Regions from separate parts of the Streptomyces sp. NPDC051569 genome, predicted to be linked through region 2. Evidence: riboswitches for the same ligand, from Rfam matches in the RefSeq annotation. Region 2 holds a riboswitch; the other holds the start of a gene.

Region 1 (15,466 bases), on a different contig from region 2:
CCCGCTACCGGGCTTGACCAGGACCGATGCCACCACGACGACACTCCAGAACCTCTAGTTCTGAGTGTTGGGAGACATCGAGGGCAACGAGTTCTGTATCGACTGAGGTCCGCGAACGTATCCCCCTTCTGTCCCCGGCGAAAGTGCGGCGCCCACACACCCCTTCCCACCGGTTCTGGCGCTGGGGGCGATCGCGCCCCGTGAATGTGCCCTCTCCCCGCAGCACGTTGGCCGGACCTGCTCAGTCGGCAGGAGGAAAGCCGTTGCGGCGCGCGAGTGCGGCCATCAGGACGGCCGCTGCGAGCAGGGCGGGAGCGGTCCAGGACAGTGCCCCGGTTCCGGCACCCGTGAGGGCCACGCCGCCGAGCAGCGATCCGCCGGCCATGCCGATATTCCAACCGGTGGCCCACAGGGAGTTGGCGGTGTCGGGGTCCTGGGGTGCCGCTCCGACTCCTGCGGTCTGCATCAGTGTGGGGATGCCGCCGTGGGTCCCGCCCCAGAGGAAGCCGAGCAGGACGGCCACCGTGCTGTGCGCGAACAGGCCGAAGGACACCAGGCACAGGGTGGCCACGGTCAGCAGGCTGAGTGTCGCGGTGCGCAGCCGACGGTCGGCCGTGGCTCCGGCGATCCAGACGCCGCCCATGGCGCCCAGGCCGAAGACGAAGAGCACGGTGCCGGTGCCGACGCCTGGTTCCGCCCGCTGCACGAAGGGCGCGATGTAGGTGTAGAGCACGTAGAAGCCGAGAACTGCCCCCGACGGTCATGCCCGCCAGCGCGGTGGCGATCGCCTTGCCGCTGCGCTCGGGAGCCAGCCGTGCGGCGTGTACGAGGAGATGAACCGGGCAGCCTTCGCGGCGCTGTCATCCGACGACCGCGTGGAGGTGGAGTACGAAGACCTCACCGTGCCAGGCCCTGCCGAACGGACCGGCCGTGGCCGTACGGGTCCACCGGCCCGTGGGCACCGAGGGCGCCGGCCCGCTCCCGGGCATCCTGTACATCCACGGTGGCGGCATGTTCCTCGGCAGCATCCGGACCGACCACCGCCGGCGAAACGATCAGCCCGTGCTCCCCCCTTCACCGCCACGGAATCCGCCGTGGCCTGCCGCCTCGCGACTCTCGTACGCTCGCTCCATGCGCATGCGAATCGTCGACGCCTTCACCGACCGCCCCTTCGCCGGCAATCCGGCCGGGGTGCTGATCCTGGAATCCGAGGGCTTCCCCGACGACAACTGGCTGCAGCGGGTGGCGGCCGAGATGAACCTCTCGGAGACGGCCTTCGCCCATCCCCTGCCGCCCGGCGGTGAGGCCGACTGGGCGCTGCGCTGGTTCACCCCGGTCACGGAGGTCGACATGTGCGGGCACGCCACGCTGGCCACCGCTCATGTACTGCACTCCACCGGGCGGGCGGGCGGCGCCCTGCGCTTCGCCGCCCGCCCCGGGATCCTCGGCGCCGTCGCGCACGAGGACGGGTCGCTCACCCTTGACTTCCCGACCTCCCCGCTGACGCCCGTGCGGATCCCCGACGGGGTCGCCGCCGCCCTGGGCGCCGAGCCGGTCTCGGTGCACGACACCTCGGAGCACATCGGCGATCTGCTGGTCGAACTGGCCGACGAGCGGACCGTACGCGGCCTCCACCCCGACTTCTCCGCGCTCGCCGCCCTCTCCCGGCGAGGCATCATCGTCACCGCCGTGGCCGAGGAGCCGGGCCGTGGTTACGACTTCGTCTCGCGCGGCTTCTTCCCGGGAGTCGGCATCGACGAGGACCCGGTGACCGGCAGCGCGCACACCGCGCTCGCCCCGTTCTGGTCCGGGAAGCTGGGCCGTACCGAGCTGACCGGCCTCCAGGGCTCCGCCCGCACCGGCCTCGTCCGCACCTCGCTGCGCGGCGACCGGACCCTGCTCACCGGGCGTGCCGTGACGGTCCTCGACGGCGAGCTGCTCAGCTCACCGTGACAGGTGACAGGTGACAGGGCGGCGACACCCGCGCCGTGACATGAGCCGGGAGCCGGGGCACGAGCCGGGTCACCGCCGTAGCCGCCCTACAGAAAGCCAGGACACCGCCGTAGCCGCCCTACAGCGTGGGCAGCCAGTCGACCTTGCCCGCGAGCAGCGCGTATCCGACGAACGCCCCGATGTCGAGCAGCGCGTGCGCCACCACCAGCGGGCCGACCCGTCCCCACCGCCGGTACAGCAGCACGAAGACCACGCCCATCACCATGTTGCCGAGAAAGCCACCGATCCCCTGGTACAGGTGGTACGAGCCGCGCAGCAGCGCGCTCGCCACCAGGGCTGCCATCGGTGTCCAGCCCAGCTGTCCGAGCCTGCGGAGCAGATAGCCGACGACGATGACCTCCTCCAGCACGGAGTTCTGGATCGCCGACAGGATCAGCACCGGAAATTTCCACCACACGTCGGGCAGTGATTCCGGCACCACGGTGAGATTGAATCCGACCGACTGCACCACCAGATAGAACGCGAGTCCGGCGCTGCCGATCCCGGCCGCCACCAGCGTTCCGCGGCCCAGGTCCGGCCAGGGCCGCCGGCCGTCGAAGCCGAGGGCCCGCAGCCCGCTGCCCTCGCGCAGCAGGAGGTGCGCCACCAGGGCGACCGGGACCAGGGCGGTGCTGATCCCGAACAGCTGCCAGGCGAGGTCGAGCCACGGCCGCCCGGGGGCCGCCGACGCGTTGAGCGTGGCCGCCTGGTCGTTCAGCGCCCCGGGCTTGGTCAGCGAACCGACAAAACTGATCAGCGCCGATACCCCACTCGCGCCCAGCGAGAGCGCCAGCACGAGCACCGTCTCGGACCGGAAGGTCCTCCGCGAGATGGTCTCACCGGGAAAAGGACCGGTCACCCGCCCTGCCTCCGCCTGCACGCCTGCCTCCGGTCGGGTCATCACGCCTCATGCCTGGCGACAGGCGGGCGAACGCCATGAAGGATCACAGCTTGCCCGACGCGGCTGTGCGCGGCGCGGGCAGGGCCGGTTCGCCGCGCCGCGCACCGTTACGCCGTGCCGCCGTGACCGGGTCCGCCGGCGGACCGCCCGGAACCACCTCCGAACGGTCCGGCCCCAGCGCCGAACGGGCCGGAACCGCCCCCGGACGGCCCGAAACCGCCTCCGGACTGCCCGGAACCGCCCCCGGACGGCCCGGGGAACCCGACCGGCCAGGTGTGCACGGGATCTCCCTGGTGCATCAGTTCGCTGTAGCGCCGGGTGGTGGCCGCGAGCGCCGCGTCCCGGTCCAGCCCGGCTTCCAGCGCCCGGTAGTACGTGTCCACCTGCCAGGATGCCCCGTTCGTCCGCCGTTTGCACCGCTCCTCGATCACACCGAGGTAGAAGTCGCGGTCGGCGGGCTCGACACCCCACGCGTCGAGACCGGCCGCGGCGAGCGGCAGCAGTTCGTCACGTACGAGCTTGACCACCGGCACCGTGGTGATCCCGGCGGCCCGTCCCGGGCGCGGCCACCGCAGCTCGGCGTCGATGCCATGCCGGCAGGCGGTGTCGAAGTTCTCGGCGGCGTCGGCGAAGGGCAGCCTGCTCCACACCGGACGGGCGTCCTCGGCGAGCGCGCGTACCAGGCCGTAGTAGAAGGCGGCGTTGGCGATCACGTCGGTGACCGTGGGGCCCGCCGGCAGGACCCGGTTCTCCACCCGCAGATGCGGTACGCCGTCGGCGACCTCGTACACCGGCCGGTTCCAGCGGTAGATCGTGCCGTTGTGCAGCACCAGTTCCTGGAGATCCGGTACGCCGCCACGGTCCAGTACCCGCAGCGGTTCCTCGTCGTCGCAGATGGGCAGGAGCGGCGGGAAGTAGCGCAGATTCTCCTCGAACAGGTCGTACGCGGAGTCGATCCAGCGCTCACCGAACCAGGTCCGGGGGCGCACCCCCTGTGCTTTCAGCTCGGGCGGCCGGGTGTCGGTGGCCTGCTCGAAGAGCGGAGGCCGGGATTCCCGCCACAGCTCCCGGCCGAACAGGAACGGCGCGTTGGCACCGAGTGCCACCTGTACCGAGGCCATCGCCTGGGCCGCGTTCCACACATCGGCGAAGCGGTCCGGCGTGACCTGGAGATGCAGTTGCACGGAGGTGCACGCGGCCTCCGGGGTGATCGACGACGACGTACATGTCAGCCGCTCCACCCCCTCGATGTCCAGAGTGAAATCCTCCCCCCTGGCGGCGACCATCTGGTCGTTGAGCAGTGTGTAGCGGTCGACGTCGGAAAGATTCGCGGAGACCACGTCATGCTGGCCGAGCGTCGGAAGAATTCCGATCATCACGATGCCCGCATCGACCTCGCACGCTTTGCGGTGCGCATATCCGAGGCCGGTACGCAGTTCCTCCGCGAGCTGGTCGAGAACCCGTCCGCCCAGCCGGTGCGGGGCGATGTTCACTTCCAGGTTGAACATTCCAAGTTCGGTCTGGAAATCACCACTCGCGATGCGCTTCAGCACCTCCGCATTCATCATGCGGGGCATCCCGTCGGAGCCCGCCAAATTCAGCTCGATCTCCAGGCCCATCAGATTCTTGGGCCTGTCGAACCTCTCCTCCGCCAGGAGCCGCTCCAGCACCACCAGGCACTGTTGCATCTTCCTGCGGTATTTCTGCCGGTCGGACAGGTCGGAACCGCCCGCCTCAACCTTCTCCCCCATCGAAGTGTCCCTCCTCGAGTGGGCAGCCAGCGGCTCCGGCCGCTCGCTTCACGATCGATAATGCCCAGACTCGCTGATCCGTAACGTCCCACGGGCACCTGACGGCCGGTAGAGTGCCTCCGAAACAGTCGTGGGGCACATTCCTCGGGCATGGTGTGGCGATCCGCGACCACCGCTCGACGGGCAGTGAAAAACGCCGACGACTTTCGGCCGTCCCTGTCGGACGAATCACCCCAGGCCAGAGGTTCCGCGTTCGCCGCACATCAGCGAAAACGCCACGGAAGATGGACCGGATTCGGCCTTGTACGCAATATCCGTGACAGCTAGCGGAAACATGCCGTGAACACGTGTCGTATAACCTTTGCGTACGAGGCAGAGAGTCGGCGAGCCCTGAGGCCCACCTCTGACCCCGCACGCTGACAGTGACGTCCGCACCCGTCCCAGCACCACCTCAAGCATCACCCTGTCTCCTGAGTGAGAGGCAACCCACCATGCCGCTGCATGTTCCCCCGGCCCCCGCGCCCGCCCTGCGCAGCGTTCTCGCGGCACTCGGTTCCCCCACGGCCGTGCGCGATGCCCGTACCCCCGCTCTGCAGTCCGTCCAGGGACCGCTGAGCCCCGAGCTCCCTCTTCCCGTCCATGTGCTGGACCAGGTCGATCCGGCCGGCAACACACCGCGGACCAGGCTGGTCGGATGGCGTTTCCTGATCCGCAGCGGCGACCGCGCCGTGGCCGCGGCCGACACGATGCTGACCGCGGACGGCTGGACCTTCTCGCGTTTCTTCGAAGGCCCTTACCTGACCGCCACGGAGCGCGCCCTGCGCCAGGCGGAGACCCTGGGAATTTCCTACCAGCCACGCCTGCTGTCGGTTCCTGAGCTGTACATGCTCATGCTCTGGCTGCACGAGGACACGGAGGCCGACGCCTCGGCCGGCTCACCCGCGCCGGCCGATGTCCTGGTGCCCCTCGCACCGGCCCCACCGGGCATCGCGGCGCACCGTCCGCACCGGGCCACCGAGTTGCTGCCGGTGATCGGTCTGCGCCTCGCGCCGGCACCCCTGCTGCGCACACCGGCCTGAGCGGTCCCGCGCCGGTCCGTCCCGGCGAACCCCCGCCCGCCCCGCGGCCCCTGTGGTCGCGGGGCGCCTCGCGGCGCATCCAGGAAGCGCTGCCCCGAAATGCCTGCGGATCGGCGTCAGCACGGCGAGACTGGGCCCCTGTCCGGTCTGAGGTCCGGACCACACAGATACGGGGGCTGCCATGACGGCGTCGAGCCGCGGGACACCGACCACGACACAGCGAAAGAACCCACCCATGTGCCTGCATCAGCCAGCCTGCCCGACGGCCGACTCGGCCGACCGCGACGCCGCACGACTGATGGCACACCACCCGGAGCAGGGCTGGAGTCTGCTGTGCAACGGTGTCCTGGTCTTCGAGGACACCGGTGAGCTGCTGCCCGACGGGAAGATCATCGCCCCGCACCGGCCGCCACGGACCGACCAGGTGGCGACAGCGGCCTGACACGGGCGCTCCGACATGACGAAGGGCCGGCCCGGAGACTCTCCTCCGAACCGGCCCCGACATGCGTTCCGCCCTACCTACCGGCGGGGCACCATGTCATCACTCGTCATGTCACCGCTCGTCATGTCAGTGGTCGTACGCGTCCAGCGGCGGGCAGGAGCAGACCAGGTTGCGGTCGCCGAACGCGCCGTCGATACGGCGGACCGGCGGCCAGTACTTGTCCGCGGCCGAGACACCGGCCGGGAAGACCGCCTCGGCGCGGCTGTACGGGTGCTCCCACTCCCCGCCCAGCGCGGCCGCGGTGTGCGGGGCGTTGGCCAGCGGGTTGTCGTCGGCGGGCCACTCGCCCGCTCCGACCTTCTCGATCTCCGCCCGAATCGCGATCATCGTCTCGATGAAGCGGTCGATCTCGTTGAGATCCTCGCTCTCGGTGGGCTCGATCATCAGCGTGCCCGCCACCGGGAAGGACATCGTCGGTGCGTGGAAGCCGTAGTCGATCAGTCGCTTGGCGATGTCGTCCACGGTGACGCCGGTGGCCTTCGTCAGCGGGCGCAGGTCCACGATGCACTCGTGGGCCACCAGCCCGTTCGGGCCGCTGTAGAGGACCGGGTAGTGCGGCTCCAGGCGCTTGGCGATGTAGTTGGCGGCGAGCACGGCGACCTGCGTCGCGCGCTTGAGACCCTCGCCGCCCATCAGCCGGACGTACGCCCAGGAGATCGGCAGGATGCCGGCCGAGCCCCACGGCGCCGCCGAGATCGGGCCGACGCCTGTCTCCGGGCCCGCCGACGGCTGGAGCGGGTGGTTGGGCAGGTACGGGGCGAGGTGGGCCCGTACGCCGACCGGACCGACACCGGGGCCGCCGCCACCGTGCGGGATGCAGAAGGTCTTGTGCAGGTTGAGGTGCGACACGTCCGAGCCGAACTTGCCGGGCTTGGCGAGCCCCACCAGCGCGTTGAGGTTCGCGCCGTCCACGTAGACCTGGCCGCCCGCGTCGTGCACGGCCGCGCAGATGTCACTGATGTGCTCCTCGAACACACCGTGCGTGGAGGGGTAGGTGACCATCAGGACGGCCAGTTCCTCGCCGTACTGCTCGATCTTGGCGTGCAGGTCCTCGACGTCGACGTCGCCGTCCTCGCGGGTCTTGACGACAACGACCTTCATGCCGGCCATGACCGCGCTCGCGGCGTTCGTGCCGTGCGCGGAGGACGGGATGAGACAGACCGTGCGGCCCGTGTCGCCGTTGGCCCGGTGATAGGCGCGAACGGCCAGCAGGCCGGCCAGCTCGCCCTGCGAACCGGCGTTGGGCTGAAGGGACACCGCGTCGTAGCCGGTGACCTCGGCCAGCCGCTCCTCCAGCTCACGGATCAGCGTCAGATAGCCCTGCGCCTGCGCGGCCGGGGCGAAGGGGTGCATCGCGCCGAACTCGGGCCAGGTGATGGACTCCATCTCGGTGGTCGCGTTCAGCTTCATGGTGCAGGAACCGAGCGGGATCATGCCGCGGTCCAGCGCGTAGTCACGGTCGGCGAGCTTGCGCAGGTAGCGCAGCATCGCGGTCTCGGAACGGTGCTGGTGGAAGACCGGGTGCGTCAGATACTCGTCGGCGCGCAGCAGGCCCTCGGGCAGCGCGTCGCCGGTGACCGCGTCCAGCGCCTCGATGTCGGCCTCGACACCGAAGGCGGCCCATACGGCCGCCAGCTGCGCGCGCCCGGTGGTCTCGTCACAGGCGAGGGAGACATGGTCGGCGTCGACGAGGTGGAGATTGACACCCTCCTCGCGGGCGGCGGCGACCACCTCGGCGGCCCGGCCCGGGGCCCGTACCGTCAGCGTGTCGAAGTACCCGCCGTGCACGATCTCCAGACCGCCGGCGCGCAGCCCCTCGGCGAGCAGCGTCGCGTACCGGTGGGTGCGCCGGGCGATGCCCCGCAGCCCGTCCGGGCCGTGGTAGACGGCGTACATCCCGGCCATGACGGCGAGCAGCACCTGCGCGGTGCAGATGTTGCTGGTGGCCTTCTCGCGGCGGATGTGCTGCTCGCGGGTCTGCAGCGCCAGCCGGTACGCCTTGTTCCCGTCGGCGTCGACGGAGACCCCGACGAGGCGGCCCGGGAGGCTGCGGGCGAACTTCTCCCGTACGGCCATGAAGCCGGCGTGCGGTCCGCCGAAGCCCATGGGGACACCGAAGCGCTGGGTGGTACCGACCGCGATGTCGGCGCCCAGCTCGCCGGGAGAGGTCAGGAGGGTAAGCGCCAGCAGGTCGGCGGCGACGGTGACGATCGCGCCGAGCCCGTGCGCCTGCTCGACGACGGCCCTGATGTCGCGGACGGCTCCCGAGGCGCCGGGGTACTGGATCAGCACACCGAAGACACCGCGCTCGGCCACCTCGGCCGGGATGCCCTCGCTCAGGTCGGCGACGACGACCTCGACACCGGTCGGCTCGGCCCGGGTCCGGATCACGGCGATGGTCTGCGGCAGGGAGTCGGCGTCGACCAGGAAGACACCGTTCTTCACCTTGCCGACGCGGCGGGACATCGCCATGGCCTCCGCGGCGGCGGTGCCCTCGTCCAGCAGGGAGGCGCCCGAGGTCGGCAGGCCCGTGAGGTCGGCGACGACGGTCTGGAAGTTGAGCAGCGCCTCCAGCCGGCCCTGGGAGATCTCCGGCTGGTACGGCGTGTACGCCGTGTACCAGGCCGGGTTCTCCATGACGTTGCGGAGGATCACCGGCGGCGTGAAGGTGCCGTAGTAGCCGAGTCCGATCATCGGCGCGAGCACCTGGTTGCGGTCCGCGAGGGAGCGCAGTTCGGCCAGCACCTCGGCCTCGGTACGGGCACCGGGAAGACGCAGCGCCTCGGCGCTCTTGATGACGTCGGGTACCGCGGCGGCGGTGAGCTCGTCGAGGGAGCCGTAGCCGACCTGCGCGAGCATCTTCGCCTGCGCCCCGGCGTCGGGCCCGATGTGGCGCTGCTCGAAGGGGGTGCCTCGCTCCAGCTGTGCGAGCGGAATGCGGTTGGCGGTCATTGCGGAGGCCTCCTGGGTCTGGCGCGACCTGCGAGGGGCACCAACGGCGCGGGTGCCCGGACGGCCTCCCCCTCTGTCATCTCGACCTGAGAGCTTCACCGGCCCGCCGTGAGGCGGCCCGGCTTTCACCGTCGGTGAGAGCGGATGCCGTCCGACACACGCTCTGCTTTCCAGAGTGACCTCGTCCGTGCGGTACGGGGGCCTGAGAGATTCCGGGGAGGATTTGCTCCTTCGGCGCCTCCGGTGATCTCACCGGAGGACTCTCCCGCACGGGATCAGCAGCCGTTAGCCAGCCTACCAGCGAGGATCCGGGACGCGGCTTCGAGTGGCCGATGGAACAAATCTGCACTTTTGTAGTAATAACGAGCAGCTGCGACCAGTTGGAGGGAACGTGGAGACCGATATCGATCCGCGCAGCCTGATCGGCCGCAAGGCGTTCGACCGTGACGGCCACAAGCTCGGCACGGTGGACGAGGTGTATCTCGACGACGCGACCGGAATCCCGGAGTGGGCGGCCGTCCGCACCGGGCTCTTCAGCCGCGACGCCTTCGTCCCCCTCGCGCCGAGCACGCTGGTGGACGACACCCTGCGGGTCCCCTTCGAACGCGCGCTGATCAAGGACGCCCCCGACTTCGGCGTCGGCCGGCATCTCTCCCCCGAGCAGGAGCTCCAGCTCTACCACCACTACGGACTCAGTCTTCCGGCGCCCGAGCCGGCGGAGCGGCCCTCTTCCGTGTCCGACCCGGACTCCACGCGCGACTTCGGACGGCTGGCCGGGCACGACGACTGACCCGCCGCAGCCACCAGGGGCAGCGGCTCGGAGAGTTCCAGCTCGGGATCGTCGACCCAGAACGTCCGCACCCGCCCCGGCGCGGACCCCGGCTCCTCGAACCGCACGGTGACCCTCCGCAGCCCGCTGCCCTGCACCCAGCCCGCCCCGAACTCGGCATGGCGCACGTCGTGTCCGGCCGGGAACCGCCGCTCGGCGGGCGCCTCGTCCGCCTCCACCGCGGCCCCGGCCACCGGCGTCCCCTCCCGCCCGGCCCCGGCCGGCTCGTCATCTACCGGCGCGGACGGCTCCGGAGGCGGTGCGGGCGTCCGGGCCGCGGCCTGCGCGAAAAGATCCTCCTGCGTGAAGTCCGCGAGGCCCGTCACGCCGACCCCCAGCAGCCGTACGCCGCCCGTGGTCTCCACGGCCTCCAGCAGCCGCCCGGCCGCCTCCCGCACCACCGCGGGGTCGTCCGTGGGCCCGCGCAGCGTCTCCGAGCGGGTCAGCGTCGAGAAGTCGTACCGCCGCACCTTGAGTACGACGGTCCGCCCCGAGCGCCCGGCCGCCCGCAGCCGGGCGACGCACCGGTCGGCCAGCCGCTCCACCTCGCTCCGCACCCGCGCCCGGTCGTGCAGGTCGACATCGAAGGTGTCCTCGACCGACACGGATTTGGCGTCGCGCTCGGAGACCACCGGCCGGTCGTCGAGCCCCCGGGCCATCCGGTACAGCGAGGCGCCGTGCGCCTTCCCCAGCAGCCGTACGAGCTCGTCCTCGCCCGCTTCCGCCAGCTCCGCCACCGTGGTCATGCCGGACCGCCGCAGATGCTCCCCGGTCGCGGGTCCCACGCCGGGCAGTGTCCGTACGGTCAGGGGCCCCAGCAGCTCGCGCTCCGTGCCGGGCTCGATCACGACCAGCCCGTCGGGCTTGGCCCGCTCCGAACCGATCTTCGCCAGCATCTTGGAGCCGGCCAGCCCCACCGACCCCGTGAGTCCGGTGACGGCCAGGATGTCCCGGCGCAGCCGCTCCCCGGCCGCCCGTGCGGAGGACGTGTCGTGCGCCGAGCCGCCCGCCTCCAGGTCCACGAAGGCCTCGTCCAGGCTCAGCGGCTCCACCAGCGGGGAGAGCCGGCCCAACAGCTCCATCACCTGGTCGCTGATCGCCCGGTACACGGTGAAACGCGGGACCAGATAGGCGGCGTTCGGGGCGAGGCGTCTGGCCTGCCCCATCGGCATCGCGGAATGCACTCCGAAGCGTCTCGCCTCGTAGGAAGCGGTCGAGACCACCCCGCGCGGCCCCAGGCCGCCCACGACCACCGGTTTTCCGCGCAGACTCGGCTTCGCCGCCTGCTCGGCGGCGGCGAAGAAGGCATCCATGTCGAGATGCAGGATCGTCGGAGCGGATCTCACACCACCGATGCTGCCTCACGCCACTGACAATCGGCTCCAGGCCCGGGCCGGATCCCTGCCGCGCGGGAAGGTTCAGACGGCCCTGTCCCGGCGCCGCCGCGCCAACTCGTCCGCGGGATTGTTCCCGATCAACGTCTCGCCGGTGTCGATCCGCTCCCCGTGCAGCTGCGACAGCGCGGCTTCGACATCCCGCCACACCACGCCCACCGCGATCCCGAAGATGCCCTGGCCGCCCTGGAGCAGGCTCACGACCTCGTCGGGGGAGGAGCACTCGTAGACCGTCGCCCCGTCGCTCATGAGCGTCACCCGCTCAAGATCCGGGAAACCGCCGGCCCGCAGATGCTGGACGGCCGCCCTGATGTTCTGCAGCGCGACACCGGTGTCCAGGAAACGCTTCACGATCTTGAGGACGACGACGTCCCGGAAGCTGTACAGCCGCTGGGTGCCCGACCCGTACGCCGGACGTACGCTCGGCTCCACGAGCCCCGTACGCGCCCAGTAGTCCAACTGGCGGTACGTGATGCCCGCCGCCGCGCAGGCCGTGGGCCCCCGGTACCCGACGGTCTCGGCAACCGGGTCCGTCGCACTCCTGTGAAGCGGATACGGACCGCCCGCCGCCGTACCGTCGCCGCTGCTTCTCACGCCGACCCTCCGTGTCCTTGACCTGCCCTGTCGAAGGTAGGCAGTCACCCGGGGTGCGTCAACGATCGCCACACTCGCCACGCCGAGTGATAATCACCCTGAGTGTGGTTTCCCGTGTCCCGTTCCGGGGAAGGGCTGCTCGAATGCGCTGACAGAACCCGGCGCAGCGCTCACCGGCCACTCACTGGCTGTTGGTCCCGAAGTCCTCCGGGGAGATCTGGTCGAGGAACTCGCGGAACTTCTCCACCTCGTCCTCCTGCTCGTCCGGGATGGCGATACCGGCGTCGTCCAGCACCCCGTCACTGCCGTAGATCGGCGTTCCCGTGCGCAGTGCGAGCGCTATGGCGTCGGACGGCCTGGCGCTCACCTCGACCCCGCTGGCGAAGACCAGCTCCGCGTAGAAGACCCCTTCGCGGAGGTCCGTGATGCGGACTTCGGTGAGTTCCTGGCCCACCGCCTCAAGGACATCCTTGAAGAGGTCATGTGTCAGCGGACGGGCCGGGGCCAAGCCCTGCTGGGCGAAGGCGATAGCGGTCGCCTCCCCCGGTCCGATCCAGATGGGGAGGTACCGGTCGCCTCCCACTTCACGCAGGAGAACGATCGGTTGGTTGGAGGGCATTTCCACCCGGACACCCACAACGTCGAGCTCGTTCACACAGCAACCCTAGGACGTGCCGGGACGGTTTGGGTAGTCGGACTCCTCCAAGGTCAGTGCTGATGGACCCCGAGAGCCGTCCTGAGCAGCGCGGCGTGCAGCCGCACGGAGAGCCCGGCCAGCTCCTTCGCGGTGGCCTCCGCATGGGCTCTGGTCTGCGGATTACGGTGCCGGCGCAGGGGGGCCACCACCTGTTCGACCAGTCCGGCCTCACGTTCGGCCGCCGATTTCATCACGCGGAGATGCCGGGGCTCCAAACCAAATTTCCCGAGATCCGCGACAAGCTTCGCCACGATGACGGATTCGGCGTCGTACCCGCCGTCCGGCATCGGAGTGATGAGCCCGTACGACTCCCACTCGTCGAGCCGGCTCTCGGCGACCTCGGCGGCCGCCAGGAGCTCCTCGCGGCCGATCCGCGCCGCGGTCGGCGCTTCTTCCGGCCCGGCCTCCCAGGCGCCCTCCAGGCGCTCCCGCTGCGCGCTCGGGAGCGGGACCCGCTCACCACGGCCGAGGGCGTCCAGATGCTCCCTGATGACTTTCAGCGGAAGATAGTGGTCACGTTGTATCCGCAGCACCTGAGCCAGCCGCTCGACGTCCTCCGGACTGAATTTCCGGTACCCGGACGGGGTTCGGCGCGGCTCGACCAGGCCCTCCGCCTCCAGAAAACGGATCTTGGAGATGGTGACCTCGGGAAACTCGTCCCGCAGCCGGGCCAGCACCGCGCCGATACTGACCAGCGGGTCGCCCGCGGGGGCGGTGCCGTGACCGGCACCGCCCGTCGGTGTTCGCAGCATGGACCTTCCCTGACGGGTCACACGCCCCGCTGGCTCCCGTAGAAGACCAGCCGGTACTTACCGATCTGGACCTCGTCGCCGTTCGCCACCGGGACCGAGTCGATCCGCTCCCGATTGACGTACGTGCCGTTCAGGCTGCCCACGTCCGAGACGGTGAAGTGGCCGTCCGCTCCCCTGCGGAACTCCACATGGCTGCGGGAGACGGTCACGTCGTCCAGGAAGATATCGCTCTGCGGATGACGGCCGGCCGTGGTCAGCTCGCCGTCCAGCAGGAAGCGGCTGCCCGAGTTGGGACCGCGCCGCACCACCAGGAGCGCGGAGCCCAGCGGCAGCGCGTCCACGGCGGCCTGCGCCTCCGGGGAGAGCGAGGGGAGCGACGTCTGGCCGGTCACTTCGGAGTCGTACGCCTCAAGACCCGAGATCGAGATCGTCGAGGTCGTCTCGGAGGGCCGCTCAGCGGGCACCCCGGCACGCAGCGGTGCCCCGCAGTTGGAACAGAACCGGCTCGCCTCGGCGTTCCGGTGCCCACACCTCGCACAGACCGGCAAGGCCGACCCGCCACCCGCGGTGGACGGTTCACCGAAACCTATGCCGCCGGGGCCCGCGGGCGCGGCGGAGGACGTACCCCGGGCGCCCGGAGCCTCAGCGCCTTCGCCACCGACCTGGTCACGGAAGAGCGGCCGCTCGCCGCTCGGCTCCTCGCTGTGGCCCTGGCGCGATGCGCGATGGCGCGCGGAGCTGCCGCCGTCCTCGCGTGCGCTCTTGCCGAACAACTTCGCAAACAACTTCACGGGCGATTCCCCTTGACCGAAACAGACCCGCCCGTGGGGCAGGACGAACGCTGAATGAACACACCTGCCGACCCGGACATCTTGACAACGTCCTTGTCCCCTCGACAGTTTCCACCACACACCACGCTGTTCGTGCGCCGACCCCCCGCAACCTCATGCCCGCCTCCGGCAGCCACCATGCGCAGCCGCCCCACGACGCCAGTGCCCCAGCACAGCGGCACTACGACGACCGAGCGTAGTCAGGCCGCTCCGCCGGTCGCAAGGCATCCACAATGATCTTCTCAGCTCGCGTCACCGTGGCGGTGGCCTGCTCCTTGTCGAGTGTCTGCACCACCCCGCCCGGGATGTTCAGCGCCGGCTCCAGATCCTGCGGTTTCCCGATGACCTTGAAGCTGTAAGGCGCCTGGACCGCCTTGCCGTCCACCTGGATGTCGCCGCCGGTCCCCGAGAAGTAGGTATCCGCGATCACCCGGACATTGTTGACCTGGATGGCCTCCGCGCCCGCCGCCCGCAGCTCCTGGACCGTGTCGAGCAGCATGTCCGGCTCGACCATGCGGTTCGGGTCGCTGATCGTCAGCGTGATGCCGGGCCCCTGAGCCGCGACCGTGCCGGCCAGGATGCCCAGCTGCTCCTCTTTCTCCATCGTCTGCTTGCGAGCTTCCTCGGCCTGGTCCGAGCTGGTCTCCAGCTCGGACCGCTGGGCGTCGAGACGCTGCTTCTCGTCCTCCAGCCGCTGGGTGCGGTTGTCGAGTTCGTCGAGGATCCGCACCAGGTCCTCCTGGCGGGCGCCGCGCAGCGCGTTGTCGTCGTTGTTCGACCTCACCTGGATGGCGAGCCCGAGACCCAGGACGAACAGCAGCACGGCGACGATGAGTTGGGCCCGCGTCACCCGTGGCGGCCACAACCCCGCGGCCAGCCGCTGGCGGCCGGTGAGCCGGTTCGGCTCAGGGCCCCGGGGGGTGCTCGTGGGGTTCTGGTCGCCGGGGGTGTCTCCGTCGCTCATCGCCGTCACGCCCGGAACACGTGCCGGCGGATCGCGGCAGCGTTGGAGAAGATCCGGATACCGAACACGACGACCACTCCGGTGGACAACTGGGCACCCACGCCCAGCTTGTCGCCCAGGAAGACGATGAGCGCGGCCACCACGACGTTCGACAGGAACGAGACGACGAACACCTTGTCGACGAAGATCCCGTCGAGCATGGCCCGCAGTCCGCCGAAGACCGCGTCGA
Region 2 (15,466 bases):
CTTGTGCGTGGTCGTCGTGACGACGTGCGCGTGCGGCACCGGGTTGGGGTGCAGGCCCGCGGCGACCAGACCGGCGAAGTGCGCCATGTCGACCATGAGGTACGCGCCGACCTCGTCGGCGATCCGGCGGAAGGCGGCGAAGTCCAGCTGGCGGGGGTACGCCGACCAGCCGGCCACGATCAGCTTCGGACGGGACTCCTTGGCGAGGCGCTCGACCTCGGTCATGTCGACCTGGCCGGTCGTCTCGTCGACGTGGTAGGCGACCACGTCGTAGAGCTTGCCGGAGAAGTTGATCTTCATGCCGTGGGTCAGGTGCCCGCCGTGGGCGAGGTTCAGACCCATGATCGTGTCGCCGGGGGAGAGCAGGGCGAACATCGCCGCCGCGTTCGCCTGGGCGCCCGAGTGCGGCTGCACGTTCGCGTGCTCGGCGCCGAACAGCGCCTTGACGCGGTCGATGGCGATCTGCTCGATCACATCGACGTGCTCGCAGCCGCCGTAGTAGCGGCGGCCGGGGTAACCCTCGGCGTACTTGTTGGTGAGGACGGAGCCCTGGGCCTCCATGACCGCGACCGGAGCGAAGTTCTCCGAGGCGATCATTTCGAGGGTGGACTGCTGGCGGTGGAGCTCGGCGTCGACGGCCGCGGCGACATCCGGGTCGAGCTCGTGGAGAGAGGCGTTCAGAAGCGACTTCGAAGACATCACAGTCCCTGGGGGTCTCGGTGCCGGAGCACGTCAGTTGCCGGAGAACTCGGTGTACTCGTCGGCGGTGAGCAGGTCCTTCGGCTCCTCCGTGACGCGTACCTTGAACAGCCAGCCGCCCTGGAAGGGAGCGGAATTCACCAGCGACGGGTCGTCCACCACGTCCTGGTTCGTCTCGGTGACCTCACCGGTCACCGGGGCGTAGAGATCGCTGACGGACTTGGTCGACTCCAGCTCACCGCAGGTCTCGCCCGCGGTCACCGTGTCGCCGACCTCCGGGAGCTGGACGTACACGACGTCACCGAGGGCGTTCGCCGCGTGCTCGGTGATCCCGACTGTCGACACGCCCTCCTCGGCGGCCGTCAGCCACTCGTGCTCCTTGCTGTAGCGCAGCTGCTGGGGGTTGCTCATGACCTGAATTCTCCTGTACGCGGGGGAGTGCTGAGGAACGGATGTCTTACGGACCGAGACGGCTCCGGGCGCCGGGGGGACACCGGGACCGCTACGGGATCACTTCTGACGCTTGTAGAAGGGCAGCGCCACGACCTGGTACGGCTCGTGACTGCCCCGGATGTCGACGCCGACGCCCGCGGTGCCGGGCTCGGCGTGCGAGGCGTCCACATAGGCCATGGCGATCGGCTTGCCCAGGGTCGGGGACGGCGCACCCGAGGTGATCTCGCCGACGAGCGCGTCGCCGGCCACGACCTGGTATCCGGCGCGCGGGACCCGGCGGCCCTCGGCGATCAGGCCGACCAGCTTGCGCGGCGGGGCGGACGCGGCACGCTCGGCGGCGGCCTCCAGGGCCGTACGCCCGACGAAGTCGCCGCCGTTCGTCGTCTTCTCGAACTTCACGACCCGGCCGAGGCCCGCGTCGAACGGGGTCAGGCCGGTGGACAGCTCGTTCCCGTACAGCGGCATGCCCGCCTCCAGGCGCAGCGTGTCGCGGCAGGACAGGCCGCAGGGCACCAGGCCGACGCCCTCGCCGGCCTCGGTCAGCGCCTGCCAGAGCCGCTCGGCGTACCGCGGCTCGACGAACAGCTCGAAGCCGTCCTCACCGGTGTAGCCGGTACGGGCGATCAGCGCCGGGACACCCGCGACGGTGCCGGGCAGGCCCGCGTAGTACTTGAGGCCGTCCAGGTCGGCGTCGGTCAGCGACTTCAGGATGCCGGGGGACTCGGGGCCCTGGACGGCGAGCAGCGCGTACGCGTCACGGTCGTCGCGCACCTCGGCGTCGAAGCCGGCCGCGCGGGCGGTCAGCGCGTCCAGCACGATCTGGGCGTTGGAGGCGTTGGCGACGACCATGTACTCGTCCTCGCCGAGGCGGTAGACGATCAGGTCGTCGAGGATCCCGCCGTCCTCCTGGCAGATCATGGTGTAGCGGGCGCGGCCCACGGCGACGGCGCCGATGTTGCCGACCAGCGCGTAGTCGAGGAGCTGGGCGGCCGCCGGGCCCGTGACGGTGATCTCACCCATGTGCGAGAGGTCGAAGAGACCGGCCCGGGTGCGGACGGCGTTGTGCTCGTCGCGCTCGCTGCCGTAGCGCAGCGGCATGTCCCAGCCCGCGAAGTCGGTCATGGTCGCGCCCAGGGCGCGGTGCACGGCGTCGAGCGCGGTGAGGCGGGGGGTGCTGCTGGGGGGGACAGGGCTCATCGGTGTGGCTCCCAGGGCATGACGGGCGAGGACGGTCCTCCCCATCTGTCATCGGAACCTGAGAGGTTCACCATGACCGTCCGCGCGTACTGCTCGGAACGGGCGGTCATGACTTGCACCTTGGGTGGAGCCGCAGAAGCGCGGCCCGCTTTTCAGATCTGCCTCATCCGCGCGGTACGGGGCCTGAGAGATTCAAGGGAGGACTTGCTCCTTCGGCGCCCGGTCCACCAGGTGGCCGGGACTCTCCCGCGCGGATTCAAACGGCCGGTATGCAGTTGGCGCGGCCATCATCGCACGCATCGGGCCGGAGTGGGACGACCGGCCCCGACACGCCCATCCGGGTGAAAAGCTTGTGTCCCATTACCATTTCTTTACACTTCATGGGCAGGGAACGTGGGCCAGATGGACTGAGCTGACAGGGGGACGGCCATGACGTCGCACGGGTCCGGCGCGTGTGTGACCACGATGGGGGCGCCCGCGCGAGCGCGGGTCAGGCGGATCCGCGAAGCGGTGACGGAGCCCGTCACCGCCGTCCGCGACCTGCGGGGCCTGGCAGGCCGGGGGCCCTGGGGGCTGGTCTTCGCCGCGGGGGACGTGGTGGTCGTGTCAGGACTGCCCGGCAGCGGCAAGTCCACCCTGATCCGGCGGGCCACCGAGGGCGGCGGGATCGACTCGCAGGACGCCCGGGACCGCTGGGAACGGCGGCTCCCGGCCCGGCTGCCGTACGGGGCCTACCGCCCGCTCGTCCGGCTCGCCCACTACACCGGGCTCTGGCGCGCGCTGCGCTCCGGGGCGAGTGTCGTCGTCCACGACTGCGGCAGCCAGGCCTGGGTGCGCCGCTGGCTGGCCCGCGAAGCCCGCCGGCGCGGCCGCCGACTCCATCTCCTGCTCCTCGACGTCACCCCCGAGGCCGCCCGCGCCGGGCAGCGCGAGCGCGGCCGGGGCGTCTCCGGCCACGCCTTCGCCCGGCACCGCCGCGCGGTCCGCCACCTCCTGACCACCGCCACCGGTGGCCTCCCGCCCGGCTGCTCCTCGGCCGTCCTGCTGGACCGGGACGCGGCGGGAGCGCTGGACCGGATCACGTTCCCGGCGGCCCCTGGGGAGTGAGCCGGGCTCGGCGTTAGGGTGCTGCGGCGGGGACGTGGAGGGGAAGACTGTGAACACAGCATGGCCGGGCAACGAGCTCGAAGAGGTACTGGCCGCCTCGGTCGGCAACGACGCGGCGGGCGGGCGCCTGGTGGAGGTGCTCGGGCGCAGCCAGGTCTGGGTGCCGCTGCCGGCCGGCGGCGGGCCCGACAGCGCCGACCTCGATCTGCCGACGACGGAGATCGAGGGCGCCCCGTACGTGCCGGTGTTCAGCTCCGAGCAGCAGTTCCTGCAGTGCGTCGGCGGCCATATGTCCTTCACCGTCGCCCCGGCCCGTGACTTCGCGCGAGGCCTGCCCCCGCAGCTCGGCATCGTGGTCAACCCCGGTGGTGTGGTCGGGATGCCGCTGCCGCCGCCCGCCGTCGCCGAGCTGTGCCGGGCGGGCCGCACACCGCTCGACGGGCCGGCCGCCGGCGGACGGGTCAGGCTCTTCGAGCCGGACTGGCAGGAGGACCCGGTCGACTTCCTCGCCGCCGCCGCTGCTGAGTTCGAGGCCGCCGGAGTCGTACTCTCCGCCCGGCGCGCGCTCGCCAGCGTGGAGGGCGAGGCGCCGGCGCTCTTCATAGGCGTCCAGCTCTCCTCCTGGGAGCCCGGGGACCGCAACGCCCCGCTGGACGCCCTCGGCCGTGCGCTGGGCCGGGTCCAGGTGGGCCGGCCGGTCAATCTCGTTCTGCTGGACGTCGCCCAGGACCCGGTCGGCGACTGGCTGCTGGCGAAGGTGCGTCCGTTCTATCAGCGTGGGTACGTATAGCCGCCTATGCGGTAGGCACGCCCGGCGTCAAGTCTGTGTCGGTGCCCCCGCCTAAGCTGGTTTGATGACGGATGTGTGAGGGCCGACGGCGGGGGCGCCGTACCCGTGTCCCCGGAGGGTGCGGGACACCGGGGGAGTTGGCCGAATGGCGGATCGAAGAGGGGTGGACCCGGAGTGAGCGCGTCAGGCACCGCGGCGGCCGGGCAGGTCGAGCACCTGCTGGGCCAGGTGACGCCAGGACGGTACGACGCGTACGAGGCGCTCCTGCGGGCCCTCGCCGACGGCGGCGTCTGGATGCTGCTCTGGCAGGGCCAGGCCGGCTCGCCGGACGCCCAGTACGGCAACATGGAGGTCGAGGGCCTCGGTTACGCCCCCTGCGTCACCTCCGCCCAGGAGCTGGCGGTCAGCGGCTGGACCCGCGCGCATGAAGTGGTCACGGGACACGACATCGCCCGCGCCCTCTACCCCGACCGCTGGGGGATCTGGCTCAACCCGCACGCGCCCGGCGGCGGCATCGGCATCCCCTGGCTCGATCTGCGCCGCATCGCCACCGGCCTCGACCGGATGCCGGCGGGCCCGCTGCGGCTGTCCGACCCGGCCATCGCGCTCCCGCAGTTCTACGCCCAGCTCACCCAGAACGCGCACCGCACCCCCGCCGTCCGCTCGCTGCGGCGCGCCTGGGTGCAGCCGGCGCTGGGCGCCCCGTATCTGGCGATCGGCCTCGATCTCTACGACACCGGCGCGGCCTCCGTCGACTCCGTACGCGCGATGATGCGCCAGTCGATCGCCGCGGTCCCGGACGGGCTGCCGGTCTCCACGGTCGCGATGTCCGACGACTACGACCCGGTGACGATGTGGCTGCGGGCCAACTCCCGCCCGTTCTACGACCGGGAGGCCCACGCGGCCCCGGCCCCGGCGTCCGGCTACGGCTACCCCCGGCCGTACTGAGCCCGACGGCCCGTGACGTACCTCTGTCGGGTGTCGCTGTCTCCGGCGGCTGCCTCCCGCCGTGGTTGATCGGCCGTCAGATATCTGGCGGAATGCCGCATGGCGTCGTGCGGACGCGCGTAGAGTCGCCGGGACGCGGCGATGCGGGCCTGATATGCCGATTCCGTGCGAGAGATGGTGGATTGGGGCCTCTCATCGCCCCCGTCCTCAAATGACATACGTCCGCACACTGTTACCCGTAGTCCGGATAACGGAACACCTCTAGGAGCATCACGGTTGCGCATCCTTTCCCCGTCAGGGGTGGCGGGTGATCGCGACGGGCATGGAGACTCCCGGCATATGCATGGCCTTTCGGGCCTGTGTGCGAGTGGCCCGCCCCGCGTGACGGGAGACAGTGCGCTGCTCGCTCTGCTGATGAGAACGGGCCGCTGAAGCGGCAAGTGCGGGCCGGTCACCGCCGGTTGAGAGGGGTTCTTGCCACGATGACGGCACCATTGCACGAGCCGACCACGGAAACGGCCCCCAGCGCGACGGAAGAAGTCGCCGCTGTTCAGGGCAAGTCGGTCCAGGGGCGGTCTCTCGGGCGCATCGCCTGGGACCGCTTGAAGCGGGACAGACTGGCCCTCGCCGGCGGAGCCGTCGTGCTCGTGCTGATCGTGATCGCGCTGCTGGCGCCACTGATCGCGCACCTGGCCGGGCAGTCGCCCGACGAATACCACGAAGACCTGATCGACCCGCTCTTCTCCACCCCCCTCGGCTCCCTGGGCGGCGTCAGTGGAGAGCACTGGTTCGGGGTCGAGCCCGTCAGCGGCCGGGACCTGTTCGCCCGGATCGTCTACGGTGCGCAGGTCTCGCTGCTCGTCGGCTTCCTGTCCGCCCTCGTCGCGGTCGTCTTCGGTACCGTGCTGGGCGTCCTGGCCGGCTACTTCGGCGGCTGGCTGGACGCGCTCATCAGCCGCGTGATGGACATGCTTCTCGCCTTCCCGCAGCTGCTGTTCATCATCGCCCTGGTCTCGGTCATGCCGAACCGGATGTTCGGACTGTCCGGTACGGGCGTCCGCCTCGTGGTGATGATCCTGGTCATCGGATTCTTCGGCTGGCCGTACGTCGGCCGGGTGGTGCGCGGCCAGACGCTCTCCCTGCGGGAACGGGAGTACGTGGAGGCGGCCCGGAGCCTGGGCGCCGGGCAGACGTACATCCTGTTCAAGGAGCTGCTGCCCAACATCGTCGCGCCGATCATCGTGTACACGACGATGATGATTCCCACCAACATCCTGACCGAGGCGGCTCTCAGCTTCCTGGGTGTGGGCGTCAAGCCGCCCACCGCCTCCTGGGGGCAGATGCTCTCCTCCGCGGTGAACTTCTACGACTCGGACCCGATGTACATGCTGATCCCGGGTCTGGCCATCTTCATCACCGTGCTCTCCTTCAATCTCCTCGGCGACGGCGTGCGTGACGCGCTCGACCCGAAGGGCTCGCGCTAAACCCGCCGTACAGCTGCACCCGCGCCACTTCAGGGCCCGTTCCTCACAGGGCCGCTACTCACACGGAGGATCCGAGATCGTGACTACCCAACGCACCACAGGGCGGCGCAAGCAGGCCATGGCCGCTGCTGCCGTGGTCGCTGCACTGCTGACCACAGCGGCGTGCGGCGGCGGTGATGGCGCAAGCAAGGACAGCAAGAGCGCGGGCGCCGGCTTCGACGCGGCCAACAACAAGGTCGCCAACGCCTCGGCGAAGAAGGGCGGCACGCTGAAGTACGCGGGCGCCCAGGACGCCGACTCGTGGGACCCCACCCGCGGGTACTACGGGTTCGTGTGGAACTTCATGCGCTACTACACCCGTCAGCTGGTCACCAGCAAGACGGAGCCGGGCAAGACGGGCGCCGAGCTCACCCCCGACCTCGCCTCCGACCGCGCGAAGGTCTCGGCCGACGGCAAGACCTACACGTACACCCTGCGTGACGGCGTCAGCTGGGAAGACGGCAAGGCCATCACGTCCCAGGACGTCAAGTACGGCATCGAGCGTCAGTGGGCCCAGGACGTCCTCTCGGGCGGTCCGGTCTACCTGAGGGACATCCTCGACCCCGAGGGCGCGTACAAGGGGCCTTACAAGGACACCTCCAAGGAGGGTCTGAAGGCCATCGAGACGCCGGACGAGAAGACCATCATCTTCCACCTGCCCACCGCGAACAGTGACTTCGAGGACATCCTCGCGCTCACCTCGTCCTCGCCGGTGCGCCAGGACAAGGACACCAAGTCCAAGTACGGCCTGCTCCCCTTCTCCGCCGGCCCGTACAAGTTCGAGTCGTACTCGCCGAACAAGTCCCTGGTGCTCGTCCGCAACGAGAACTGGAAGCAGGCCTCGGACCCGGTCCGCAAGGCGCTCCCGGACAAGATCACGGTGAACCTGTTCACCAACGCCAACGACATGGACAACCGTCTGATCGCGGGCGACTACGACCTGGACCTCAACCAGACGGGTCTCTCCCCCCAGGGCCGTAACAAGGCCCTCAAGGAGCACAAGGAGAACCTGGACAACCCGGTCTCCGGCTACGTCCGGTACGCGGTCTTCCCGCAGATCGTGAAGCCGTTCGACAACGAGCACTGCCGCAAGGCCGTCATCTACGGTGCCGACCACAAGTCGATCCAGACCGCGCGCGGTGGCCCGCTCGCGGGTGGCGACATCGGCACCAACATGCTGCCGCCGGCGGTTCCGGGCTCCGAGGGCCAGAAGTACGACCCGTACGGTCTCGCCACCAACGACGGTGCGGCGAACATCGCCAAGGCCAAGGAAGAGCTCAAGGCCTGCGGTCAGCCGAACGGCTTCAAGACCACCATCGCGGTGCGTAACAACAAGCCGGTCGAGGTCGCGTCCGCCGAGTCGCTCCAGGCGTCGCTGAAGAAGGTCGGCATCCAGGTCGACATCGACCAGTTCGACGGCTCGCAGACCGGCGGCATCATCGGTAACCCCACGGTCGTCAAGCAGAAGAACTACGGCATCATCATCATGGGCTGGGGCCCGGACTTCCCCTCGGTGCAGGGCTACGGCCTGCCGCTCTGGGGCAGCAAGTACATCCTTGACAGCGGAAACAACAACTTCGCGATGATCAAGGACCCCAAGATCGACGCCAACTTCGCGAAGTTCTCCGTCGAGCTGGACGCGGCGAAGAAGGAAACGATCGCCACGGAGATCAACCACCAGGTCATGGAGGGCGCGTACTACCTGCCCTTCACCTTCGAGAAGTTCATCAACTGGCGCGGCAACCGGCTGACCAACGTGTACACCACGAACGCGTACAGCGGCATGTATGACTTCACCAGCCTGGGCGTTGTGAAGTAACCACCACCGGTACACCCGCCGTACGGCACGAAAGGCAGGTGAAGGCCGGAGTGGTGTGACCGCGGGCCACCGGACGCATTCCGGTGGCCCGCGGTCCCGCCGCGTGGCCGAGAGCAGTGCTCGCATACCTCATCAGGCGGCTCATGGCCGTCGCAGTGATGCTGGTGGTCATCATGCTGGTGGTCTTCTGCATCTTCTTCCTCATCCCCAAGTGGGCGGGCGTCGACCCGGCCACGATGTACGTGGGCAAGCAGTCCGATGCCGCGGGCCTGGAGGCCGTTCGCGAGAAACTGCAACTGGGCGACCCGATATTGGTTCAGCTCTGGGAGTTCTTCAAGGGCATCTTCGTCGGGCGCACCTACTCGGCCGGCGGCGATGTCACCCACTGCGCGGCCCCCTGCTTCGGCTACTCCTTCCGCACCGAGCAGGCCATCTGGCCGCAGCTCACCGACCGTCTGCCGGTGACCCTGGCGCTGGCGATCGGCGCCGCCGTGCTGTGGCTGCTGTTCGGCCTCGCCGCCGGTGTGCTCTCCGCGCTCAAGCGGGGCACCCTGTGGGACCGCGGCGCGATGCTGGTCGCCCTGGCCGGCGTCTCGCTGCCGATCTACTTCACCGGCCTGCTGTCGCTGGCGGTCTTCAGCTACGGACTGGGCTGGCTCGACGCCCAGTACGTGCCGCTCGAAGAGAGTTTCAGCGGCTGGCTCGGCGGCATGCTGCTGCCCTGGATCACCCTCGCCTTCCTCTACGCGGCGATGTACGCCCGGATCACCCGGGCCACCATGCTGGAGGTGATGGGTGAGGACTACATCCGTACCGCCCGTGCCAAGGGGCTGAGTGAGCCCGTCGTCATCGGCAAGCACGCCATGCGCTCCACGATGACGCCGATCCTCACGCTGCTCGGGATGGACCTCGGCGCCCTCATCGGCGGCGCGATCCTCACCGAGACGACGTTCAGTCTTCCCGGACTCGGTCAGGCCGTACTCACGGCGATCAGCGTGAAGGACCTGCCGGTGATCCTCGGCGTCACGCTGGTCACGGCCCTCGCGGTGGCCTTCGCGAATCTCCTCGTGGACGTTCTCTACGCCGTGATCGACCCCCGAGTGAGGCTCGCATGACCGACCTGAGCACCACGGGCTCCGCCCTCGGCGAGCCCGTCGCCACCCGCCCGTCCGACTCCTTCCTGGACGTGCGCGACCTGCGCGTGCACTTCCCGACGGACGACGGTCTGGTCAAGTCCGTCGACGGGCTCAGCTTCCAGCTGGAGAAGGGCAAGACCCTCGGCATCGTCGGGGAGTCCGGCTCCGGGAAGTCCGTCACCTCGATGGGCATCATGGGCCTGCACACCACGGGCCAGTACGGTAAGCGCAAGGCACAGGTCTCCGGTGAGATCTGGCTGAACGGCGAAGAGCTCCTCACCGCCTCCCCGGACCGGGTGCGCAAGCTGCGCGGCCGCGACATGGCGATGATCTTCCAGGACCCGCTGTCGGCCCTGCACCCGTACTACACCATCGGCAAGCAGATCATCGAGGCCTATCAGATCCACCACAAGGTGGACAAGAAGGCCGCGCGCCGCCGGGCCATCGAGATGCTCGACCGGGTCGGCATCCCGCAGCCCGACAAGCGGGTGGACTCCTACCCGCACGAATTCTCGGGCGGCATGCGGCAGCGCGCGATGATCGCGATGTCGCTGGTCAACAACCCCGACCTGCTGATCGCCGACGAGCCGACCACGGCTCTGGACGTGACGGTCCAGGCGCAGATCCTGGACCTGATCCGGGACCTGCAGACGGAGTTCGGCTCCGCCGTCATCGTCATCACGCACGACCTGGGCGTCGTCGCCGAGCTGGCCGACGACCTCCTGGTGATGTACGGCGGCCGGTGCATCGAGCGCGGCCCGGCGGAGAAGGTCTTCTACGAGCCCCGCCACCCGTACACCTGGGGCCTGCTCGGATCGATGCCGCGCATCGACCGGGAGCAGACGGAGCGCCTCATCCCGGTCAAGGGCTCCCCGCCCTCCCTGATCAACCTGCCGAGCGGCTGCGTCTTCAACCCGCGCTGCCCGTACGCCGATGTGCCCAAGGGAGGCGTCACCCGCACCACGCGGCCCGAGCTTTCCGAGACGGACCGCGGACACTGGGCCGCCTGCCACATGTCGGAGCAGGACCGGGAGCGCATCTGGACCGAAGAGATTGCGCCCAAGCTGTGAGCGAGGACAAAGACGTGACGATTCCCGCGCAGAGCGGCGGCGCCGGCCTCCTCAACAGGGACGCCGCCCCCGGCGAGACCCTGCTCAAGGTCACCGGTCTGCAGAAGCACTTCCCGATCAGGAAGGGCCTGCTGAAGCGGCAGACCGGTGCGGTCAAGGCCGTGGACGGCCTCGACTTCGAGGTCCGCTCCGGCGAGACGCTGGGCGTGGTCGGTGAGTCGGGCTGCGGCAAGTCGACGATGGGCCGGCTGATCACGCGGCTGCTCGAACCGACCGCCGGGCAGATCGAGTTCCAGGGCCGGGACATCACCCACCTGGGCGTGGGCGGTATGCGGCCGATGCGGCGCGACGTCCAGATGATCTTCCAGGACCCGTACTCGTCGCTGAACCCGCGGCACACGATCGGCACGATCGTGAGCGCGCCCTTCAAGCTCCAGGGCGTCACGCCCGAGGGCGGCGTCAAGCAGACCGTCCAGAGCATGCTGGAGCGGGTGGGGCTCAACCCCGAGCACTACAACCGCTACCCGCACGAATTCTCCGGCGGCCAGCGGCAGCGCATCGGGATCGCCCGCGCGCTCGCGCTCAACCCGAAGCTCGTCGTCGCCGACGAGCCGGTCTCCGCGCTGGACGTGTCGATCCAGGCGCAGGTGGTCAACCTGCTGGACGACCTCCAGGACGAGCTGGGTCTGACGTACGTGATCATCGCCCACGACCTGTCGGTCATCCGGCACGTCTCGGACCGGATCGCGGTCATGTACCTGGGCAAGATCGTCGAGCTGGCGGACCGGAAGTCGCTGTACTCGGCGCCGATGCACCCGTACACCAACGCGCTCATGTCCGCGGTGCCGGTGCCGGACCCGAGGCGGCGCGGCGTCAAGAGCGAGCGCATCCTGCTCAAGGGCGACGTGCCGTCGCCGATCTCGCCGCCGACCGGCTGCCGCTTCCACACGCGGTGCTGGAAGGCGACCCAGATCTGCACGACCGTGGACCCGCCGATGCAGATGCTGAAGCCGGGCCAGCAGGTGGCGTGCCACCACCCGGAGAACGCTCCGGACCAGGCGCCCGAGGACACGGTGCTGCTGTCGGCGGCCCGGGAAGCGATCGAGCTGGTCGACGTGGTGCCGAAGGCCGCGTCCGGCGAGGCGTCCGAGGGCTCGGCCGCCTCCGAGGGGACGACCGCCTCCGAGGGGACGACCGCCTCCGAGGGGACGACCGAGCCGACCGGCAAGGAGTAGGAGCGGGGCAGCGGCCTGTGCTGGGCCGCCGGGACGCGGAATCTCTCCGTCCCGGCGACCCGGCACACTGTTCGAGTGCTCCACGAACTTTTCACGCCCTCCCTCCAGCACGGACTCGACCTCGCCGGGATCTTCGTTTTCGCGATATCCGGCGCGCTGCTCGCCGTACGGAAGAACTTCGACGTCTTCGGCATGGCGGTGCTGGCCGAGATCACCGCGCTGGGCGGGGGGCTCATCCGTGACCTGATCATCGGGGCCGTACCGCCCGCCGCCTTCACGGACCTCGGCTACTTCTCCATGCCGCTCGCGGCGACGGCCCTGGTCTTCTTCCTGCATCCGCAGGTCGAGCGCATCCAGGGCGCGGTCAACGTCTTCGACGCGGCGGGGCTCGGCCTGTTCTGCGTCACCGGCACCACCAAGGCGTACGAATACGGTCTCGGCCTCACCGCCTCGGTGGTCCTCGGCCTGGTCACGGCGGCCGGCGGCGGTGTCCTGCGTGACGTGCTCGCCAACGAGGCTCCCTCGCTGCTGCGCTGGGACCGCGATCTGTACGCCGTCCCGGCCATCGTCGGCGCCACGATGGTGGCGCTCTTCATCCACTTCGACGTACTGGGCGCCCTCACCGGCACACTCGCCGTCCTGACGGCGTTCGTCCTGCGGCTGCTGGCGATGCGCTTCCACTGGCGGGCGCCGCGCGCCTGGAACCGGCGCTCCGCGTCCACCGAGGAAGAGTAAGCTACCGCTCAGTACGTTCCTGTTGTACCGTGCGTCCCATGGCACAGGCACCCCTCGGGGACAGCGAGTTCGACCGCGACACCGCCGTCACCCTCCGCGAACCGGGCGTGTACGACACCCGCCTCTCCCCGGGCTGGACGATCATCAACGCGCTCAACGGCGGCTATCTCCAGGCGGTCGTCGGCCGCGCCCTGGGCGACGCCCTCCCGCACCCGCACCCGCTCACCCTCACCGCGCACTTCCTCACGCCCTCGAAGCCCGGCGCCGCGATGATCCGTACCGAGACCGTACGGTCCGGCCGCACCCTCTCCACCGGTCAGGCGTCCCTCCTCCAGTACGAGGACGACGGCAGCCAGGTCGAGCGGATCCGGGTCCTCGCCTCGTACGGCGACCTGGACACGCTGTCCGACGACGTACGCACCACGGCCGAGCCCCCCGCGCTCCCGCCGGCGGAACGCTGCCCGAGCGCCGCCGACCACCCGCCGCCCGGCCCCGGCGATTTCTCCCTGCTGGACCGGTTCGACATGCGGATCGACCCGGCCACCGCCGGATGGGCCGTCGGCGCACCGTCCGGCAAGGGGGAGATCCGTGGCTGGTTCACCCTCGCGGACGGCCGCGCCCCGGATCCGCTCTCCCTGCTGCTGACGGTGGACGCGCTGCCACCGACGGCCTTCGAGCTGGGCCTCCAGGGCTGGACCCCCACGATCGAGCTGACCACCCACATCCGCCGCGCCCCGGCGCCCGGCCCGCTGCGAGTCGCCATCAGCACCCGTAACCTCGCGGGCGGCTATCTGGAGGAGGACGCGGAAGTCTGGGACAGCGCGGACCGCCTGGTGGCCCAGTCCCGCCAACTGGCCCGGGTGCCGCGCGGCTGACGCCGGTCGTCCGTCGTCCGTCGTCCGTCAGCCGTCAGCCGTCAGCCGTCAGCCGTCCGTCCGCCGTGCGTCCACGGCCGGACGCCGCTCCGGTGCCCGGGCGGCCCGGCTACGCGGCCGGATCCCGGCGGCTCGTAGAATCGGGACCACCATGGCTTACTTCGACCACGCCGCGACCACTCCGATGCTGCCGGAGGCGATCGAGGCGATGACCGCCCAGTTCGCCCTCACCGGCAACGCCTCCTCGCTCCACGCCGCCGGCCGCCGGGCCCGCCGCACCGTCGAGGAGGCCCGCGAGATGCTCGCGGAGGCTCTCGGCGCGCGGCCCAGTGAGGTGGTCTTCACCTCGGGCGGCACGGAGGCCGACAACCTCGCCGTGAAGGGCCTGTACTGGTCCCGCCGCGATGCCGACCCGGCCAGGACCAGGGTGCTGGCCAGCCCCGTCGAGCACCACGCCGTCCTGGACGCCGTGCACTGGCTCGGCGAGCACGAGGGCGCGACCGTCGAATACCTGCCGGTCGACGCCTATGGACGGGTGTCGCCCGAGGCGCTGCGCGAGGCCATCGGACGCAACCCCGACGATGTCGCCCTCGCCACCGTCATGTGGGCCAACAACGAGATCGGCACCATCATGCCGGTCCGGGAACTGGCCGACGTGGCAGCGGAGTTCGGCATTCCGCTGCACTCCGACGCCGTCCAGGCCTTCGGCCAGACCGAGCTGGAGTTCGCCACCTCCGGACTCGCCGCGATGACCCTCTCCGGCCACAAGATCGGCGGCCCTTACGGCATCGGCGCGCTGCTGCTGGGCCGTGAGCACACCCCCGTACCCGTGCTGCACGGCGGCGGGCAGGAGCGCCATGTGCGCTCCGGGACCCTCGACGTCCCCGCGATCGCCGCCTTCGCCGTCGCCGGCCGGCTCGCCGCCGAGGGGCGCGAGGCGTTCGCCCGGGACATCGGCGCGCTGCGGGACGAGCTGATCGGGGCCGTACGGGAGAGCGTCCCCGACGCGGTCCTCGGCGGCGACCCGGACCACCGGCTGCCCGCCAACGCGCACTTCAGCTTCCCCGGCTGCGAGGGCGACTCCCTGCTCCTGCTGCTGGACGCCCAGGGCATCGAGTGCTCGACCGGTTCGGCCTGCACGGCGGGGATCGCGCAGCCCAGCCACGTCCTGCTCGCCACCGGCAGCGACCCCACCCTCGCCCGGGGCACCCTGCGCTTCTCGCTCGGCCACACCTCGACCAGGGCGGACGTGGAGGCGGTGGCGAAGGCCATCGGCCCGGCGGTGGAGCGCGCGAGGAACGCGGGCCTGAGCTGAGGGGCCGCGTGGGGCCCGGCCCGAGCTGAGCGACCGGCCCGAGCCGAGCGCGCCCGACGGACTAGGCCACGCCCTCCGTGTGCGCGGCCGCCGCCTCCCGTACGAGCGGCAGGTAGCGGTCCCAGTCCCAGAACGGCCCTGGATCGGTGTGGTCCGTGCCGGGGACCTCGACGTGCCCGATGATGTGCTCGCGGTCGACGGGTATCCCGTACCGCGCGCAGATCCCGGCGGTCAGCCGCGCCGACGACCGGTACATCGCGTCCGTGAACGACTTCGGCTGGTCCACCCAGCCCTCGTGCTCGATGCCGACGGAGCGTTCGTTGTACGCGCGGTTCCCTGTGTGGAACGCCACGTCCAGCTCGCGGATCATCTGCGCCACATGCCCGTCCTTGCGGATCACGTAGTGCGTGGCCGCGCGGTGGGACGGGTCCTTGAAGACCTTGAGCGCGACCGGATAGCTGCCCTGGACGACATGGATCACCACCATGTCGATCCGGTAATCGGCGGGCCGGTCCGCCCGCCGGAAATTCCCCGGGGAGGCCGCGATCCACTCGGCGCGGGCGC

What was found. A riboswitch is a leader RNA that binds a small molecule or an ion and turns the genes downstream of it on or off. The one in region 2 is predicted to bind glycine.
Region 1: it holds a riboswitch for glycine, as region 2 does, so the genes downstream of both, gcvP (aminomethyl-transferring glycine dehydrogenase) here and gcvT (glycine cleavage system aminomethyltransferase GcvT) in region 2, are expected to answer to the same signal.

What each region holds. Positions count from the first base shown of each region.
Region 1 covers NZ_JBITDJ010000015.1:4,564-20,029, reverse strand. The annotation lists gene ACIBAE_RS20755 (hypothetical protein) at 242-733, opposite strand; gene ACIBAE_RS20750 (PhzF family phenazine biosynthesis protein) at 1,132-1,953, shown strand; gene ACIBAE_RS20745 (CPBP family intramembrane glutamic endopeptidase) at 2,072-2,872, opposite strand; partial or broken gene ACIBAE_RS20740 (glutamate--cysteine ligase) at 3,142-4,644, opposite strand; gene ACIBAE_RS20735 (hypothetical protein) at 5,136-5,723, shown strand; gene ACIBAE_RS20730 (DUF5999 family protein) at 5,959-6,165, shown strand; gene gcvP (aminomethyl-transferring glycine dehydrogenase) at 6,292-9,177, opposite strand; glycine riboswitch at 9,358-9,455, opposite strand; gene ACIBAE_RS20720 (PRC-barrel domain-containing protein) at 9,569-9,967, shown strand; gene ACIBAE_RS20715 (DNA polymerase IV) at 9,862-11,352, opposite strand; gene ACIBAE_RS20710 (MerR family transcriptional regulator) at 11,425-11,994, opposite strand; gene ACIBAE_RS20705 (bifunctional nuclease family protein) at 12,176-12,649, opposite strand; gene ACIBAE_RS20700 (MerR family transcriptional regulator) at 12,703-13,443, opposite strand; gene ACIBAE_RS20695 (FHA domain-containing protein) at 13,461-14,234, opposite strand; gene ACIBAE_RS20690 (DUF881 domain-containing protein) at 14,455-15,237, opposite strand; gene ACIBAE_RS20685 (small basic family protein) at 15,243-15,466, opposite strand, start outside.
Region 2 covers NZ_JBITDJ010000001.1:462,438-477,903, forward strand. The annotation lists gene glyA (serine hydroxymethyltransferase) at 1-699, opposite strand, end outside; gene gcvH (glycine cleavage system protein GcvH) at 733-1,110, opposite strand; gene gcvT (glycine cleavage system aminomethyltransferase GcvT) at 1,210-2,349, opposite strand; glycine riboswitch at 2,512-2,608, opposite strand; gene ACIBAE_RS01960 (AAA family ATPase) at 2,779-3,456, shown strand; gene ACIBAE_RS01965 (enhanced serine sensitivity protein SseB) at 3,506-4,246, shown strand; gene ACIBAE_RS01970 (enhanced serine sensitivity protein SseB C-terminal domain-containing protein) at 4,421-5,194, shown strand; gene ACIBAE_RS01975 (ABC transporter permease) at 5,677-6,678, shown strand; gene ACIBAE_RS01980 (ABC transporter substrate-binding protein) at 6,758-8,536, shown strand; gene ACIBAE_RS01985 (ABC transporter permease) at 8,653-9,651, shown strand; gene ACIBAE_RS01990 (ABC transporter ATP-binding protein) at 9,648-10,742, shown strand; gene ACIBAE_RS01995 (ABC transporter ATP-binding protein) at 10,757-11,977, shown strand; gene ACIBAE_RS02000 (trimeric intracellular cation channel family protein) at 12,053-12,712, shown strand; gene ACIBAE_RS02005 (thioesterase family protein) at 12,751-13,587, shown strand; gene ACIBAE_RS02010 (cysteine desulfurase family protein) at 13,739-14,902, shown strand; gene ACIBAE_RS02015 (N-acetylmuramoyl-L-alanine amidase) at 14,964-15,466, opposite strand, start outside.